Regions from separate parts of the Rhizobium sp. RCC_161_2 genome, predicted to be linked through region 4. Evidence: predicted binding sites of a transcription regulator. Region 4 holds the regulator's gene; each other region holds the start of a gene.
The links. The regulator PhoB, encoded in region 4, activates phosphate uptake and scavenging genes when phosphate is short. The targets are predictions, from matches to a motif close to TGTCATNNANCTGTCAT.
Positions count from the first base shown of each region.

Region 1: the regulator PhoB is predicted to act here: its motif matches at 1,744-1,760, upstream of AB6803_RS01935 (DUF47 family protein).
Region 2: the regulator PhoB is predicted to act here: its motif matches at 2,657-2,673, upstream of phnF (phosphonate metabolism transcriptional regulator PhnF).
Region 3: the regulator PhoB is predicted to act here: its motif matches at 1,712-1,728, upstream of phnC (phosphonate ABC transporter ATP-binding protein).

Region 1 is NZ_JBFUPL010000001.1:437,934-442,232, forward strand. Features, by position in the region: gene AB6803_RS01930 (anion permease) at 79-1,083, opposite strand; gene AB6803_RS01935 (DUF47 family protein) at 1,083-1,700, opposite strand; gene AB6803_RS01940 (sn-glycerol-3-phosphate import ATP-binding protein UgpC) at 1,842-2,894, opposite strand; gene ugpE (sn-glycerol-3-phosphate ABC transporter permease UgpE) at 2,894-3,742, opposite strand; gene ugpA (sn-glycerol-3-phosphate ABC transporter permease UgpA) at 3,752-4,299, opposite strand, start outside.
Region 2 is NZ_JBFUPL010000005.1:427,418-431,716, forward strand. Features, by position in the region: gene AB6803_RS16570 (ABC transporter ATP-binding protein) at 1-341, shown strand, start outside; gene dapB (4-hydroxy-tetrahydrodipicolinate reductase) at 357-1,181, shown strand; gene AB6803_RS16580 (2,3-bisphosphoglycerate-dependent phosphoglycerate mutase) at 1,209-1,844, shown strand; gene phnF (phosphonate metabolism transcriptional regulator PhnF) at 1,907-2,641, opposite strand; gene phnG (phosphonate C-P lyase system protein PhnG) at 2,744-3,220, shown strand; gene phnH (phosphonate C-P lyase system protein PhnH) at 3,220-3,849, shown strand; gene AB6803_RS16600 (carbon-phosphorus lyase complex subunit PhnI) at 3,853-4,299, shown strand, end outside.
Region 3 is NZ_JBFUPL010000005.1:433,528-437,826, reverse strand. Features, by position in the region: gene phnD (phosphonate ABC transporter substrate-binding protein) at 1-616, opposite strand, end outside; gene phnC (phosphonate ABC transporter ATP-binding protein) at 713-1,567, opposite strand; gene AB6803_RS16625 (pyridoxamine 5'-phosphate oxidase family protein) at 1,793-2,356, opposite strand; gene AB6803_RS16620 (DapH/DapD/GlmU-related protein) at 2,451-3,068, opposite strand; gene phnL (phosphonate C-P lyase system protein PhnL) at 3,065-3,772, opposite strand; gene phnK (phosphonate C-P lyase system protein PhnK) at 3,782-4,299, opposite strand, start outside.
Region 4 is NZ_JBFUPL010000005.1:62,290-66,588, forward strand. Features, by position in the region: gene AB6803_RS14725 (aspartate aminotransferase family protein) at 1-1,182, opposite strand, end outside; gene AB6803_RS14730 (GcrA family cell cycle regulator) at 1,612-2,148, shown strand; gene phoB (phosphate regulon transcriptional regulator PhoB) at 2,236-2,919, opposite strand; gene phoU (phosphate signaling complex protein PhoU) at 2,951-3,664, opposite strand; gene pstB (phosphate ABC transporter ATP-binding protein PstB) at 3,716-4,299, opposite strand, start outside.

The DNA of each region.
Region 1 (4,299 bases), on a different contig from region 4:
AGGTCTACGGCTGCGATTGATGGGTGCTGCCGAGAGAGCCGCTGTTACAGAAGAGGCAAAGAGTCTTTGGGTAGGCGCTCAGCCCACCCAGTTCATGACCCAATAGACAAGCGCGGAGATCGCCGCGGCGGCTGGCAGCGTCACCACCCATGCGATGACGATATTGCCGGCGAGGCCCCAGCGCACCGCGGAAAGGCGCCGGGAAGCGCCGACGCCGATAATGGCGCCGGTGATCGTGTGCGTGGTCGAGACCGGAATGCCGAGCCATGTCGCGGCAAACAATGTGATCGCGCCGCCGGTCTCCGCGCAGAAGCCCTGCATCGGATTGAGCTTGGTGATCTTCGAGCCCATCGTATGCACGATCCGCCAGCCGCCGAACAAGGTTCCGAGCGCCATGGCCGACTGGCAGGACAGCACCACCCAGAGCGGCACATGGAATTCCCCGCCGCCATAGCCCTGGGAATAGAGCAGTACGGCGATGATCCCCATCGTTTTCTGGGCATCGTTGCCGCCATGGCCGAGCGAATAGAGCGAGGCGGAGACGAATTGCAGCACGCGGAACGTGCTATCGACGGCAAAGGGTGTCTGCCGGACGAAGATCCAGGTCACGCACAGGATGAGGAGAAGTGCGAGCACGAAGCCTAGCAGCGGCGAAAGCACGATGGCGCCGGCCGTCTTCAACAGGCCCGACCAGACGATCGCGCTTGTGCCCACCTTGGCCAGCCCGGCGCCGACCAGGCCGCCGACAAGCGCGTGCGACGAACTCGACGGGATGCCGAATATCCAGGTGACGATATTCCAGACAATGGCGCCCATCAGCGCGGCGAAGATGACCTGCGGCGTCACGATGCCCGGGTCGATGATGCCCGTGCCGAGGGTTTCGGCCACATGCAGTCCGAAGAACAGAAAGGCGATGAAATTGAAGAAGGCGGCCCACATCACGGCATATTGCGGCCGCAGCACACGGGTGGAGACGATGGTTGCAATCGAATTGGCCGCATCGTGCAGCCCGTTGAGAAAGTCGAAGAACAGCGCAACGGCAATCAGGCCCGCCAGCAGCGGAAGGGCGAGGGTGGCCTCCATCAGACGTTCTCGATCACGATGCCGCTGATCTCGTTGGCGACATCCTCGAAGCGGTCGACCACCTTCTCCAGTTCGCCATAGATCTCGCTGCCGATGATATAGGCCATGGGGTTCGAGCCGCCATGACGGCGGAAGAGATCCTTGAGCCCCTGCTCATGCAGCTCGTCCGAGCGGCCCTCGACTTTCACCACTTCTTCGGTGAGCACGCTGAGGCGCGCCGAGTTGGCGCCCATGCGGTCGAGCAGCGGGATTGCCTCGGCCACCAGCTTGGCGGCCTGGACGATCGCTGCGCCCATCTCCTGCATCCTGGGGTCGAAGCTTGTCTGTTCGAACAGCCGGATGGTCTTCACCGTCTTGTGCATCATGTCGATGGCATCATCCATCGACATGATAAGGTCCTTGATATCTCCGCGATCGAAGGGCGTGATGAAGCTGCGCCGTACGGCGAGCAGCACCTCGCGGGCAATCTCGTCTGCCTCGTTCTCGAGGGCGACGATGCGCTGGCAATGCTGCTCCGTGTCCTTGCCGGCCAGCAATTCGTTCAAAGCTTCGGCCGCGCCGACGATGGTGCGGGAATGCCGCGCGAAGAGATCAAAAAAACGATCTTCTCGCGGCATCAATTTACGAAACCAGTTCACTGTCGGCGCTCCAAACATGCGTTGTCATAAATCCGTCATAAATGACGGAGCGTGACATGAAAAGCCGATACGCCTGCGAAACGACAGGCTCCAACCGCATCGTCCCAAGGTTTGAACCGTTTATGCGGCCTCTATTCTGTTTCCTCCGCCGTCGAAGAAATGCAGGGCATTGGCGGAAGCGGTAACGACAAGCTCGGCATCGATCGCGATCTGGGATCGTCCGAAAACGCGAAAGACGATGTCCTGGCCGTCTTGAAGGACCCCATATACATAGCTTTCCGCACCCACCAGCTCCACCGCCAGCACACGGACCTTTGCGCTAAAGGCGGCGGCATTTCCATCCTCGGCTAGATGAAGGTCTTCGGGTCGGATACCGATGGTCGTGTCGCTGTTGACGGAGCCTGTGCCTGGAGAAAGTGCGAGACCGCTTTTCTCCGTGATCTTCAGCAGATTCATCGACGGCGAGCCGATGAAGGTTGCGACAAAGGTCGTGGCTGGCCGCTCGTAGAGTTCGATGGGCGTGCCGACCTGCTCGATCCGGCCGCCATTCAACACGACAAGCCGGTCGGCCAGCGTCATAGCCTCCATCTGGTCATGCGTGACATAGACGCTGGTGGTCGCCAGCGATCGCTGCAGCCGCTTGATCTCGACGCGCATCTGCACGCGCAGCTTGGCGTCGAGATTGGAGAGCGGCTCATCGAACAGGAAAGCGGCCGGTTCGCGCACGATGGCGCGGCCCATGGCAACGCGCTGGCGCTGGCCGCCGGACAGTTGGCGTGGCTTGCGCTCCAGGAACTGTTCGATTTCCAGCGAGCGAGCCGTCTTGTCGATCCGCCGCTCGATCTCGTCCTTCGGCATGTTGCGGTTCTTCAACCCGTAGGCCAGGTTCTGGCGCACCGTCATATGCGGATAGAGCGCATAATTCTGGAAGACCATGGCGATGTCACGGTCCGACGGCTCCAGCTCGTTGACCACCCGATCATTGATGGACACCGTGCCCGATGTGATGCTTTCCAGGCCGGCAATCATGCGCAGCAGCGTAGACTTGCCGCAGCCGGAAGGCCCGACCAGCACGACGAGTTCGCCGTCAGCAATATCGAGCGACACGCCCTTGATGACGTCGATGCCGCCGCCATAGGTTTTGCGGACATCCTTGAGGGTGATCCCAGCCATTATTTCTCCGTCTCCACAAGACCTTTGACGAACCAGCGCTGCATGAGCACCACGACGACGATGGGCGGAATGATCGCCAGGATCGCCGTCACCATCACGAAATTCCACGGCGTCGCCGCATCGGCGAAATCCACCATTTTCCGGAGCCCGATGATGATCGTCGACATCTTGGCGTCGTTGGTGACGAGCAGCGGCCACAGATACTGCGTCCAGCCATAGATGAAGAGGATCACGAACAGGGCGGCGATATTGGTCTTCGACAGCGGCAGCAGGATATCGCGCATGAAGCGGAAGGGTCCGGCATTGTCGATGCGCGCCGCCTCCAGCAACTCACCGGGAATCGTCAGGAAGAATTGCCGGAATAAAAAGGTCGCGGTGGCTGACGCCATCAGCGGCAGGGTCAGGCCGGCATAGGTGTCGATCATGCCGAGATCGACGATAACCTTGTAGGTTGGCAGGATGCGGACTTCCACCGGGAGCATCAGCGTTACGAAGATCATCCAGAAGAACACCATGCGCAGCGGAAAGCGGAAGAAGACGATTGCAAAGGCCGACAGGAACGAGATCGCGATCTTGCCGACGGCGATGACGACCGCCACGACGAATGTGTTCCAGAGCATGCGCGGCAGGCTGACGCCGACCACGCGCTCGACGCCGCCGGAAAGCGCTTCCCCATAGTTCTCGACAAAATGACCGCCGGGCAGCAGCGAAATCGGCGGCCGCAGGATTTCAGCTGAAGTCATCGTCGAGGCGACGAAGGTGTAATAGATCGGGAAGGCGACGATGATGACGCCAAGTATCAGCATCAGATGGCCGATGAGATTGGCGACGGGACGTTTTTCGATCATCGGCTCACCTCACGCATAATGCACGCGCTTCTCAACGAAGCGGAATTGGAAGGCCGTGAGCGCAATGACGATCACCATGAGGATGACGGACTGAGCCGCCGAGGAGCCGAGGTTGAGATTGACGAAGCCGTCATTGTAGACCTTGTAAACCAAGGTCTCCGTCGCTTTGGCCGGGCCGCCGCCGGTCACGGCGTGGATGATGCCGAAGGTGTCGAAGAAGGCGTAGACCGTGTTGACCACCAGCAGGAAGAAGGTCGTCGGCGCCAGCAGCGGAAAGACGATCGTCCAGAAGCGCCGGTTGCCGCGCGCGCCGTCGATGGAGGCGGCCTCGAGCAGCGATTTGGGGATTGCCTGCAGGCCGGCAACGAAGAACAGAAAATTGTAACTGATTTGCTTCCAGGCGGCGGCAACGATCACCAGTACCATCGCCTGGTTACCGTTCAACAGCGGATCCCAGGCGAAGCCGTTGCGACGCAGGATATAGGCGAGGGTGCCCATCGCCGGATTGAACATGAAGAGCCACAGCATGCCGGCGACGGCGGGTGCGACCGCATAGG
Region 2 (4,299 bases), 370 kb from region 4:
GCGTGACGCTTTCCGGCGGCCAGCGGCAGCGCCTGTCGATTGCCCGCGCGCTGGTGCGCAACGCGCCGATCCTGCTGCTCGACGAAGCCACGTCGGCGCTCGATACGGAGTCGGAAGCGGCCGTGCAGAAGGCGCTGGACGAAGCCATGAGCGGCCGCACGGTCGTCGTCATCGCTCATCGTCTGTCGACGGTCGTCCGGGCCGAGAAGATCATTGTCATGCAGAATGGGCGCGTCGTCGAAGAGGGCAACCACGAGACGCTTGCGGAGGCCGACAATGGCCTTTACGCTCGCCTCAACAACCTTCAGCGGCCGGCCGTTTCCGGCAATTCCCGCAAATAAGACGATAGAGACGACATGAGCGACGATGCGATGAAGCTGGTGGTGGTGGGCGCGGCAGGCCGCATGGGGCAGGCCCTGATCCGCCTCATCCACGCCACCGAAGGTGTCACCCTTCACGCCGCCGTCGCGCGCCCAGGCTCCGCCTTCATCGGCAAGGATGCCGGCGAGATCGCCGGGCTGGGGCCGATCGGCATTCCCGTCACCGATGACCCGCTGTCAGCCTTCCTGCATGCCGAAGGCGTCATCGATTTTACCACGCCGGCAACCAGTGTCACCTTCGCAGACCTCGCCGCTCAGGCGCGCATCGTCCACATCATCGGCACGACCGGCTGCTCGGCGGAAGACGAGACCAGGTTCAAGGCCGCTGCCCGCCATGCCCGCATCGTCAAGTCGGGCAATATGGGCCTCGGCATCAACCTTCTGAGCGTCCTTGTCGAGCAGGCCGCGCGGGCGCTTCCGCCGGCCGACTGGGATATCGAAGTTCTGGAAATGCACCATAAGCACAAAGTCGACGCGCCATCAGGCACCGCTCTGCTGCTGGGTGAAGCCGCTGCCAAAGGGCGTGGCATCGATCTTGACGATCATTCCGTGCGCGTGCGCGACGGCTATACCGGCCCGCGTCCAGCTGGTTCAATCGGCTTTGCCACGCTGCGCGGCGGTGCCGTCATCGGCGATCACTCGGTTATTTTTGCCGGCGAAGGCGAGCGGTTGACGTTGTCCCATAGTGCGGGCGACCGGTCATTGTTTGCCCGCGGCGCGCTTCAAGCGGCTCTCTGGGCACGCGACAAGAAGCCCGGCCTTTATTCCATGCTCGATGTCCTCGGGCTTTCCACACGTTGATACGATCCTTTCAAGGAGGAATATTTCATGAGCGGTACTCTCGTCCTCGTTCGCCATGGCCAGAGCGACTGGAATTTGAAGAATCTCTTTACCGGCTGGAAGGATCCCGACCTGACGGCGCAGGGCGTTGAAGAAGCCAAGACCGGCGGCAAGGCGCTCGCCGATTACGGCATCAAATACGACGTCGCCTTCACCTCGGTGCTCACCCGCGCCCAGCACACGCTGAAGATCATCCTTGATGAAGTCGGTCAGCCCGGCCTGGAAACGATCAAGGATCAGGCGCTGAACGAGCGCGACTATGGCGATCTCTCCGGCCTCAACAAGGACGACGCCCGCGCCAAGTGGGGCGAGGAACAGGTGCATATCTGGCGCCGTTCCTACGACGTGCCCCCGCCCGGCGGCGAAAGCCTGCGCGACACCGGCGCCCGCGTCTGGCCCTATTATCTCACCGAAATCCTGCCGCGCGTGCTCGCCGGCCAGAAGGTGCTCGTCGCCGCCCACGGCAACTCGCTGCGCTCGCTGGTCATGGTGCTCGACCGCCTGACCAAGGAACAGATCCTGGCGCTTAACCTCGCGACCGGCGTGCCGATGGTCTACAAGCTCAACGCCGACTCCACCGTCGCTTCCAAGGAAGTGCTCGGCGATATGTCCGGCGCGCATTGAGCGCGCTTTTAGCCTTGCAATCAATGAGCCGGGGAGATTTGTTCTCCCCGGTTTTTTTATGATCAATTCTCGATCGTAAACCGCACCCGATCCGCAGCAAAGCGTGAGATCGAATATTGCACCAGCACGCCGTCGAGATCGGCGTTCAATGCCCTCGTGTTCATGACGATGGCGCCGGGAGAAAGTTCGAGGTCGGTGAGATCGCCTTCCTCCGCATGAGTGGCGGTGATCTCCGTGACGACACGCACATAATCGGCGACGCCAAGTTCGCGGAACGCCTTGGTGATCGAACCGGTGGCCTTGTAGATCTCGGCAATGTCGGCAAAACGATCGGCAGGGAACCAGCTCGTGGCGCGTGACACCGGGCGACGGTCGGCCCGACCAAGCGTTTCCAGTCGGACGACACTTGTACCAGGTTCCAGCTTCAGCCAGCGGGCCACCTCGGCATCGGCGATTTCATTGCTACTCGCCACCAGCATGCTGCTGGACTCCCGGACTTGGTCACCGATCCCTTGAGAAAACCGCGTCCGTTTCGAGATCGGGAAATTCAGCCGCTCCTTGCGCTCGATCAGGGTGCCCCGCCCCTGCACGGCGCGAACGATGCCTTCCTGCCCCAAAGCGGCCAGCGCGCTTCGCACCGTATGCCGGTTGACGCCGAATTGCAGCGCCAGCGCCGTTTCCGGCGGCACCATGCCGGTTTCGTCGAAATCGCCCTGATTGATCGACGCGCGAATCCGGTCGGCGATCTGCCGCCAGAGCGCCACGCCCGTCTGTCTCTGTACCTTCTGCCCCGCCATATTTCCCGCTTGCCCTGTCATACGCTTGTCACGTCGCCTCAATAGATATAAAACATACCTTGTATGGTTGTCTATATCAATAGACATTTTGAGGAAGACGCGATGAATTCAGCACAGAGGCAAGAGGCGGCCGCGCAGGAGCGCCGGGAACGCAAGCGCACGGCGGATCTTCTGGCGCGGGCCGAACGCGACGAGTTCGATGCGGCCTGGGAAGCACTGTCCGAGAAGCCGGTTATCCAGCCGGTGCGCGGGCCGGAAACCGGTCTCGTCATGGTGCGCGGGCGGATCGGCGGCGGCGGCGCCCCCTTCAATCTCGGCGAGGTCACGGTAACCCGCGCCACCATTAGGCTCGCCTCCGGCACGGTCGGCCACGCACATGCGCTCGGCACCGACCGCGAGAAGGTCCGGCTGGCGGCGATCTTCGACGCGCTCTGGCACCAGCCGGCCACCAAGGATTTCGTCGAGAAGGCAATCCTGCTGCCGATCACCGAGCGGATCGCCGGACGGGATCGGCAACGAGCCGAAGAGACGGCCGCTACCCGCGTCGATTTCTTCACCATGGTCCGCGGAGAAGACTGATGACCCTTTCCACTATCTCCAGCATACCCGACAACGACGCCCTGACCGGCGGCTTTACCAACCCGGTCTTCGACGCGCAGAGCGTCTTCAAGATGATGATGGACGCGATGGCGCGGCCGGGAACCCTGCAGACGGTCGTCTCGGACATTGCGCCGCCCGCACTGCTCGGCATCGCCGCCGGCGCCATTGCGCTCACCCTTTGCGACCATGATACGCCGGTCTGGCTTTCGGGCGGTCTTGCACGCTCGACCATGCCGGAATGGCTCGGCTTCCACACCGGCGCGCCGGTGACCTCGGAAAAGCTCGAGGCCCGCTTTGCCTTCGTCGAAGCCGGCGTGCTGCTCGCTTCCCTCAACCAATTCGACATAGGCACCCAGGAATATCCCGACCGCTCGACGACCATCGTGCTGGAAATTGCGAGCCTCGAGGGCGGCAAGGAACTGGCGCTCTCCGGACCCGGCATTGCCGACATCAACATGATCGCGCCGGTCGGCCTGCCGGACACGTTCCTGCGCTTCTGGAACGACAATCGCGCCCTCTTCCCGCGCGGCGCCGACCTCGTTCTGACGGCCGGACGGCAATTCCTTTGCCTGCCGCGCACCACCAAGATCATCGCGACGGAGATCTGACGCATGTATGTTGCCGTAAAAGGCGGCGAAGCCGCCATCGCCAATGCCCACCGGCTGCTCGCCGATCGTCGCCGCGGCGACCGTTCGCTGCCGGCTCTCGGCATCGACCAGATCGTCGCGCAGCTTGCGCTTGCGGTCGACCGCGTCATGGCCGAAGCCTCGCTTTATGACCGGACGCTAGCAGCACTTGCCGTGCGCCAGTCGCGCGGTGATATGATCGAGGCGATCTTCCTGCTGCGCGCCTACCGCACGACGCTGCCGCGCTTCGGCTATTCCCAGCCACTGGATACGGCGGCGATGAAGATCGAGCGCCGTATCTCCGCCACCTACAAGGACCTGCCGGGCGGCCAGCTTCTCGGCCCTACCTTCGATTATACCCACCGCCTGCTCGACCCGAGCCTGCTCACCGACGAGCCGGTGGACGAGCCGATGCAGCGATCGGCGGAAGAG
Region 3 (4,299 bases), 370 kb from region 4:
CGTCCTTGAAATCACCGAGGCCCGAGGAATCGTCCACGGCAACATCGACCTTGCCGTCATAGGCGGCGAGCAGGTTGTTTTCGTGGCCGCCGTTGAACTGGGTCGAGGCGAAGAACTTGTCGTTCGGCATGCCCGTGTCCTTGGGGATCTGCGTCAGCGGAACGAGATAGCCCGAGGTGGAGTCGGGATCGGCGTAGCCGAGCTTCTTGCCCTTGGCATCCTTGATGGTCTTGATACCGGACGACTTGAGGGCGAGACCGATCGAGTAGTAGCCGGTCGAGCCGTCTTCCTGCTGCGTGGTCAGGATCGGAGTGACGGCCTTCGGGTCCTTGATGGCGACGGCTGCGTAGCCGGAAGCGCCGAGTTCGGCGAAGTCGAGCGTGCCGCCGAGCAGGCCCTGGATAACGCCGTCATAATCGGCGGCCGGGAAAAGCGATACCTTCTCGAAGCCGAATTCCTTCTTCAGGTGATCGGAGAGGCAGGCATAGTTGCGCAGGCGGTCGGTTTCGTTTTCACCACCGAGAATACCAACGCGGAATTCCTTGAGGTCCTGAGCGGCAGCGCCGCCAGCAAGCGCAAGAAGCGCCGTGGCTGCAAGAAGGGTCTTCTTCAACATGGGTTCGTCTCCTGGTTAACCGGTGTGTCCCCGGATGTCTTCGGTCTGAAAGAAATGCGCCCTTGACGCGGGCTTTCGATCGCGGCCGGCTCCCCCTCAGGGACCGGCCAGTGCCAGCGGTTGCGGGCCGGCGGATGCATGTGCCGCGGCTTGCGCGGCCGGATCGGGAATGTTGATGGCGGTCGACGTCATCGTCTCGTCGACACCGGCGCCATCCTTGTCGGTGCCGTAGATTTCCTTGACGGCTGCGGCCGTCAGGTCGGACGGCTTGCCGTCGAATACGACACGGCCGGCGGCCATGCCGACGATGCGTTCGCAATAGTTGCGGGCCGTATCCAGCGTGTGCAGGTTGGTGATGACGGTGATGCCTTCGCGCTCGTTGATGTCGCGCAAAGCGTCCATGACGATCTTGGCGTTGAGCGGATCGAGCGAGGCGATCGGCTCGTCGGCCAGCATCATCTTCGGCTGCTGCATCAGCGCGCGGCAGATGGCGACGCGCTGCTGCTGGCCGCCCGACAGCGTGCCGGCCATCTGCAATGCCGTCTGCTCGATGCCGAGGCGCTCCAGCGCCGCGATCGCTTCGATGCGCTCTTCGCGGGTGAAGACCGAGAGAAGGCTCATGACGGTCGAGCGCTGGTTGAGGCGGCCGAGCATGACGTTGGTCAGGACGTCGAGGCGCGGGACCAGGTTGAACTGCTGGAAGATCATGGCGCAGTCGCGCTGCCAGTTGCGCAGCGCCCGGCCGCTCAGCTTGGAAACCTCGGTGCCGGCGAAATGGATCGAGCCGGAAGTCGGGTCGGCGAGGCGGTTGATCATGCGCAGCAGCGTGGACTTGCCGGCGCCCGAGCGGCCAATGACACCAACCATCTGTCCTTGCGGAATGTCCAGCGTCACGGAATCGACAGCGAGCTTGTTTCCGAAACGGCGCGAGACATTCTTGAGCTCGAACATGAAGCTTTCCCTTTCGCCGCTGCTTTGGTCCGCAGCTAGCATTGACGTCGCGCTACTAACTATGAACAGGCGCAGGTGCCTTGCCTCGAAACCGAATTTCGAGCGGCTGTGCGCCAAGTATAGGCAACGCATTATCGCCGCTTCATGAAGCTCCGATGTCAGTTTTGTGTAAGTGTTGTTACAATCCCCCGCTATTGGTGCGGCGGGATGATTCAGTCGAAACGCTTAGTTGCTTTCGGTGTCAAATAAACCCGTCGGCAGACCATCCATGCTGCGGACGTTCTTTTCTCGCCGGTATTCCTCGATACCATCGGGACCCTTGGCCTTGGCCCACTGATCGAGGCTCGGCCTTTCGCCTTCATAGGAAAAGAGCGGCACGCCGAAGCCGCAGGAGGTCTGGACGAGGTCGATATCCAGCCAGACGATCTGGCGGGCACCGAGCGGTTCTTCGCCGGCATAATATGTATGCAGCAATTTCCGGTATTCAGCCGATGTCCTGTGAATGATCCGGCCGCGCCCATAGAGGCGCAGGATCATCGGCGGCCCCGCGACGGCGCAGAACATGATGGTCAGCCGCCCGTCGGCCTTCATATGCGCCGAGGTCTCGTTGCCGCTGCCGGTGCGGTCGAGATAGATGGCGGTGTTGGGCGAGATGATGCGCAGGCACAGCGTCTCGCGGGGCGAAACGTTGACGCGGGATTCCGCGGTCGCCGACGCCGTGAAGAAGATATGCTGCCGGGCAATGAAATCGCGCAGCCGGTCATCGATGCTTTCGAACTGCTTTGCCATGAAGGCGTCTCCCTCGACTATCTGGTCTCAAAGGGTCGCCAGACGCTGGATCCTTAGTCGGCCGGCGCAAGCCCCGTATCGGCGAAAAACGTCCTCATGCGCCGTAGCGGATCAAAAAATCCTCGGCGGAAAGGGCGCGGAAGTCGGTCAGCGCCGTGCGCAGAGTGGCGTGATCCCAGTCCCACCAGGCAAGCTTGTCCATCTGCGCGCCGATCTCGGCGGTGAAACGCTCGCGGATGAGCTTGGCCGGCACGCCACCGACGATCGTATAGGGGGCCACATCCTTGGAAACGACGGCACCGGCGCCGATGACGGCACCATTGCCGACCGTGACGCCCGGCAGGATGGTGGCGCCGTGGCCGATCCAGACGTCATGACCGATCACGACGCGGTTCTCGCGCCGCCAGGTGAAGAAATCCGTCTCCATATCGGCATCCGGCCAATAATCTGCCGCGCGATAGGTGAAGTGATGCAGCGTCGCCCGCCATGTCGGATGGTTGGTGGCGTTGATGCGGACGCTGGCGGCGATGTTGACGAACTTGCCGATCGTCGCGCACCAGACGGCGCCGTCCTGCATGATATAGGAATAATCGCCAATCTCGACCTCGTCGAGGCGGCAACGCTCCGAGACCTCGGTATAGCGGCCGAAGGTCGAGTTCTTGATCGTTGCTGTCGGGTTGATGAAGGGCGTTTCGCCCAATTGACGGCTCATGCGGCGGACTTTCTGGGCGAGAAGCGGGAGACGTCGAGAATCCGGCTACCGACCGCTTCGCGCACTTCCTCGTCGTGGAAGATGCCGAGCAGGGCGACGCCGGCCCTTTTCTTCTCCTCGATCATCGAGACCACCACGGCACGGTTCCGGGCGTCGAGGGAGGCGGTCGGTTCGTCGAGCAGCAGGATGGCGTGGTCGGTGATGAAGCCGCGGGCGATATTGACGCGCTGCTGCTCGCCGCCGGAGAAGGTGGCGGGCGGCAATTGCCAAAGCTCTTGCGGTAGATTGAGCTGGGCGAGCAGGTCGCCAGCCTTTTGCCGCGCATCCGCCAGCGCCACGCCGCGCGCCAGAAGCGGCTCGGCAACAACGTCGATGGCGGCCACGCGCGGCACGGTGCGCAGGAACTGGCTGACATAGCCGAGCGTATGGCGGCGAACCTCGAGAACGGTGCGTGGATCGGCGGTGGCAAGATCGATGATCTTGTCCTTTTGCGTTATCAGGATCTGGCCGGCGTCAACGGCATAGTTGCCGTAGATCATCTTCAAGAGCGAGCTCTTGCCGATGCCGGAGGGGCCGCCGAGCACGACGCATTCGCCGGCTGCGACCGAGAAGGAGACATCGGCGACGACAGGCAGGCGAATGCCGTCGCGCAGATGCATGGTGAAGCTCTTGAAGACTTCGGAAACGACGAGGGGGGTTGCCATGGTTTTTCCTCAGACCTGCAGGATCGAAGAGACGAGCAGCTGCGTGTAGGGTTCGCGCGGATCGTCGAGCACGCGGTCGGTCAGACCGTGCTCGATGACGTAGCCGTCCTTCATCACCATCATGCGGTGCGACAGCAGGCGGGCGACGGCAAGATCGTGGGTGACGATGATCGCCGACAGGCCGAGATCGTTGACGAGGCCGCGCACGAGGTCGAGCAGGCGCGCCTGCACGGAGACGTCGAGGCCGCCGGTCGGCTCGTCCATGAACACCAGGCGCGGGCCGGTCACCAGATTGCGGGCGATCTGCAGACGCTGGCGCATGCCGCCAGAGAAGGCGCGCGGCTGGTCGTCGATACGGTCGGCGTCGATTTCGACGCGTTCCAGCCAATCGACCGCCGTGGCGCGGATGTTGCCGTAATGACGGTTGCCGATCGCCATCAGCCGCTCGCCGACATTGGCGCCGGCCGAGACCGTCATGCGCAACCCGTCGGCGGGGTTCTGATGGACGAAGCCCCAGTCGGTCCGCA
Region 4 (4,299 bases):
GCGGGTCGCGCGCACGGATTCTGCAGCGCGTTCGATGCGGGCAATGCCTTCGCGTGCTTCCTCGGCGGTCACCACCAGCGGCGGCAGCAGACGGATGACGTTATCGCCGGCCGGCACGCCGAGAAGATGCTCGGCGCGGATGGCCTGCAGCAGCTCCACCTGTGGAATGGCGGCCTTGATGCCCAGCATCAGGCCCTCGCCGCGGACATCCTCGATGATATCGGGGAAACGATCCTGAAGCGAGGCGAGGCCCTGACGGAACACCAGGGCGATGTCGCGCACATGTTCGAGGAAGCCGTCTGCCAGCACGATATCGAGCACGGCATTGCCGACTGCCATGGCGAGCGGATTGCCGCCATAGGTCGAGCCATGCGTACCGGCCTTCATGCCCGAAGCGGCTTCCGCCGTCGCAAGGCAAGCGCCGAGCGGGAAGCCGCCGCCGATACCCTTCGCCACGGCCATGATGTCGGGCGTGACGCCGGACCATTCATGGGCAAACAGCTTGCCGGTACGGCCGACGCCGCACTGGACCTCGTCAAGGATCAGAAGAAGGCCATGCTCATCGCAGATCTGGCGCAAGCCGCGCAGGAATTCGTTGGTCGCAGGGCGGATGCCACCCTCGCCCTGCACGGGCTCGATAAGAATCCCGGCCGTCGCATCGGTGACAGCGGCACGCACGGCGTCGAGATCGCCGAACGGCACCTGGTCGAAGCCCGGCGCCTTGGGGCCGAAACCTTCGAGATACTTCTCCTGTCCGCCGGCGGCGATCGTCGCGATCGTGCGGCCGTGGAAAGCGCCTTCGAAGGTGATGATATGGAATTTCTCGGGATGGCCCTTGGAGAACTGGTACCGCCGCGCCGTCTTGATCGCGCATTCCAGTGCCTCGGCACCGGAATTGGTGAAGAACACCTTGTCGGCAAAGGTGGCTTCCGTCAGGCGCTTCGACAGCTTCTCCTGGCCCGGCACCTCATAGAGGTTCGACAGGTGCCAGACCTTGTCGGCCTGCGCCTTCAGTTCCGCAACCAGATGGGGATGCGCATGACCGAGCGAATTCACCGCGACGCCTGCGGCGAAATCGAGATAGCGCTCGCCTGTCTCCGTGAACAGCCATACGCCCTCTCCTCGCTCAAACCGCAGCGGGGCACGCATATAGGTGTCATAAAGCGGCGCGGTTTCAGCCATGGCCCGTATCTCCTCGATCACAACCTTTAGGGCCAATCGTTTCCTTCAAGTGAAACGGGCCCGGAAAAATCAAAAATGCCGCCTTGCGGCGGCTGAGGCACTATTGATGTTTTGCACCGCAATGTCAACAAAACAGGCGATTTAGCAGGCGCGGCAGAGCACCTCTGAACGAGAGGTATGCCTTCAATTGCTAATATTGCAAAAATGCCACGCCTAGACAAGCAAGTTGGGGAAAACCCCGAAATCGATTCCCCAGGAATCATGCGACTCTTGTCACGGAGTCAGCCTCACACTAGGTTAAATCTCAATTACTAGACTGCATGCGGCGGGAACTAGTCACCACAATTTTTTAAGCGTTTCGGGCCTCGACCCCATCTGAGGCAATGGTGAAGGATTCTGCCATCGGAAACGCGACAGCGGAGACAGGGCATGAATTGGACAGACGAACGCGTCGAGAAGCTGAAGAAGCTGTGGTCCGAGGGTTTGAGCGCGAGCCAGATCGCGGCGCAGCTTGGTGGCGTCAGTCGTAACGCCGTCATCGGCAAGGTACATCGCTTGAGCCTGCCGGGCCGAGCGAAGGCCGGTGGCACGGCGACGGCGGCCCGAGCGCAGAAGCGCAACACTTCGGCGCCACGCGCACCGAACTACGCCTCGCGCGTTGCAACCCGCACGGTTACCCGTCAGCAGGGCGCAACGATGCTCAAGGAAGAAGTCGAGATCGATACGGTCAACGAGATCGAATATCGTCCGGCAGCCAATGTGGTCGTTCCGATTTCGCGACGCCTCGGCCTGACGGAACTCACCGAACGTACCTGCAAGTGGCCGGTCGGCGATCCTCTGAAGGATGATTTCCACTTCTGCGGTAATGACAGCCCGGATGCATCGCCCTATTGCGGCTACCATCAGCGCCTGGCCTATCAGCCGGTGCATGAGCGCCGGCGGCCGGCGGCTCAGCCACGCGGCTGAGATGCGCCATAGCTGAAGAAAAGAAACGGGCCGAAAGGCCCGTTTTCTGTTTCCGCCGCTATGTTGGGTGACTGACCGGTTTCCCGCTCAGGCCTCCATGGAATAACCCGCGCCGCGAACGGTGCGGATGACATCCTGCATATTGGAGAAGTTCAGCGCCTTGCGCAGACGTCCGACATGGACATCGACAGTGCGTTCGTCGACATAGATGTCATGCCCCCAGACACCGTCGAGGAGTTGCGATCGCGAGAAGACACGGCTCGGCGAGGACATCAGGAACTCCAGCAGGCGGAATTCGGTCGGCCCCAGCCGCACTTCGCGGCTCTTGCGGTGAACGCGATGGGTCTCGCGGTCCAGTTCGATATCGCCACAGCGCAGCACCGTGGAGAGAACCTCCGGACGGGCACGGCGCAGCATCGCCTTGACGCGGGCCATCAGTTCCGGCGTCGAGAACGGCTTGACGACATAATCGTCCGCACCGGTGGAAAGGCCGCGCACGCGCTCGCTTTCCTCGCCGCGGGCGGTGAGCATGATGATCGGCAGGCGCTCCGTCTCCGGCCGCATGCGCAGCCGGCGGCAGAGCTCGATGCCGGACACGCCGGGGAGCATCCAGTCAAGGATCAGAAGATCGGGAATGCGCTCCTGGAGGCGAAGCTCGGCTTCGTCGCCTCTCAGGATCGTGTCGACCTCGAAGCCTTCGGCCTCGAGATTATAGCGCAGCAGAACGCTGAGCGCTTCTTCGTCTTCTACAACAGCAACTCTCGGAACCATACGTCTCTGGTCTCCTTCTTTGGCGTCTGGATTATTCCGTCACCGCACCGACGGTGTTGGCGGTATCGTCTTTCGGGCGCTCGCCTTCGGGCTGGCTGCCGGTTGCCATGTAATAGATCGTCTCAGCGATGTTGGTGGCATGGTCGCCGATACGCTCGATGTTCTTGGCACAGAAGAGAAGATGCGTGCAGGTAGTGATATTGCGCGGATCTTCCATCATGTAGGTCAGCATCTCGCGGAAGAGCGAGGTGTACATCGCGTCGATTTCCTCGTCGCGCTCACGGATCGACACGGCCTTGTCGGGCGAACGGGTCGTGTAGACGTCGAGCACTTCCTTGAGCTGGCTAAGCGCCAGTTCGGAGAGATGTTCGATGCCACGGGCAAGTTTCCGTGGAACGCCGGTGCCCTGGACGGCGATGACGCGCTTGGCGGTGTTCTTGCCGAGGTCGCCGACACGCTCCAGATCGGAGGCGATGCGGATCGAGCCCATGATTTCGCGAAGGTCGGCGGCCATCGGCTGACGGCGAGCGATGGTGACGATCGCCTTATCGCCGACTTCGCGCTCGGCATGGTCGAGAACGACGTCGTCGGAGATGACCTTCTGAGCCAGAGCCGCGTCGCTGTTGACGAGCGCGCGTACGCTATCGCTGACCATCTGCTCGGCCAGGCCGCCCATTTCGGCAATGCGGCGCGTCAGGAACTTCAGGTCTTCGTCATAGGCTGAGAGAATGTGAGTGGAGACCATTTTTCTATCCTCAAGGTGAACTGTGTGAAAGGAGCCGCGCGCCTGCCATCATCAACCAAAACGGCCCATGATGTAATCCTGCGTGCGGAAATCGTCGGGATTGGTGAACATCTTATCGGTATCGTTCTCCTCGACCAAATGGCCGAGGTGAAACATTGCGGTGCGCTGCGAGACGCGGGCCGCCTGCTGCATGGAATGCGTCACGATGACGATCGTGAAATTTTCCCTGATCTCGTGAATCAGTTCCTCGACCTTAGCCGTGGCGATGGGATCGAGCGCCGAGCACGGCTCGTCCATGAGAATGACCTCCGGGCTGACGGCAACGGCGCGGGCAATGCAGAGACGCTGCTGCTGGCCGCCGGACAGGCTGGTGCCGGCTTCCTGCAATCGATCCTTGACCTCGCCCCAGAGGCCGGCCTTCTGCAGGCTGGTTTCGACGATATGGTCGAGATCGGACTTGGAGCGGTGCAGCCCGTGAATACGCGGGCCGTAGGCCACGTTCTCATAGATCGACTTCGGGAAGGGATTGGGCTTCTGGAACACCATGCCGACGCGGGCGCGCAATTCCACGACATCGATGGCGGTGTCATAGACATCCTGATCGTCGAGCGTGATCTTGCCGGTGACGCGGCAGG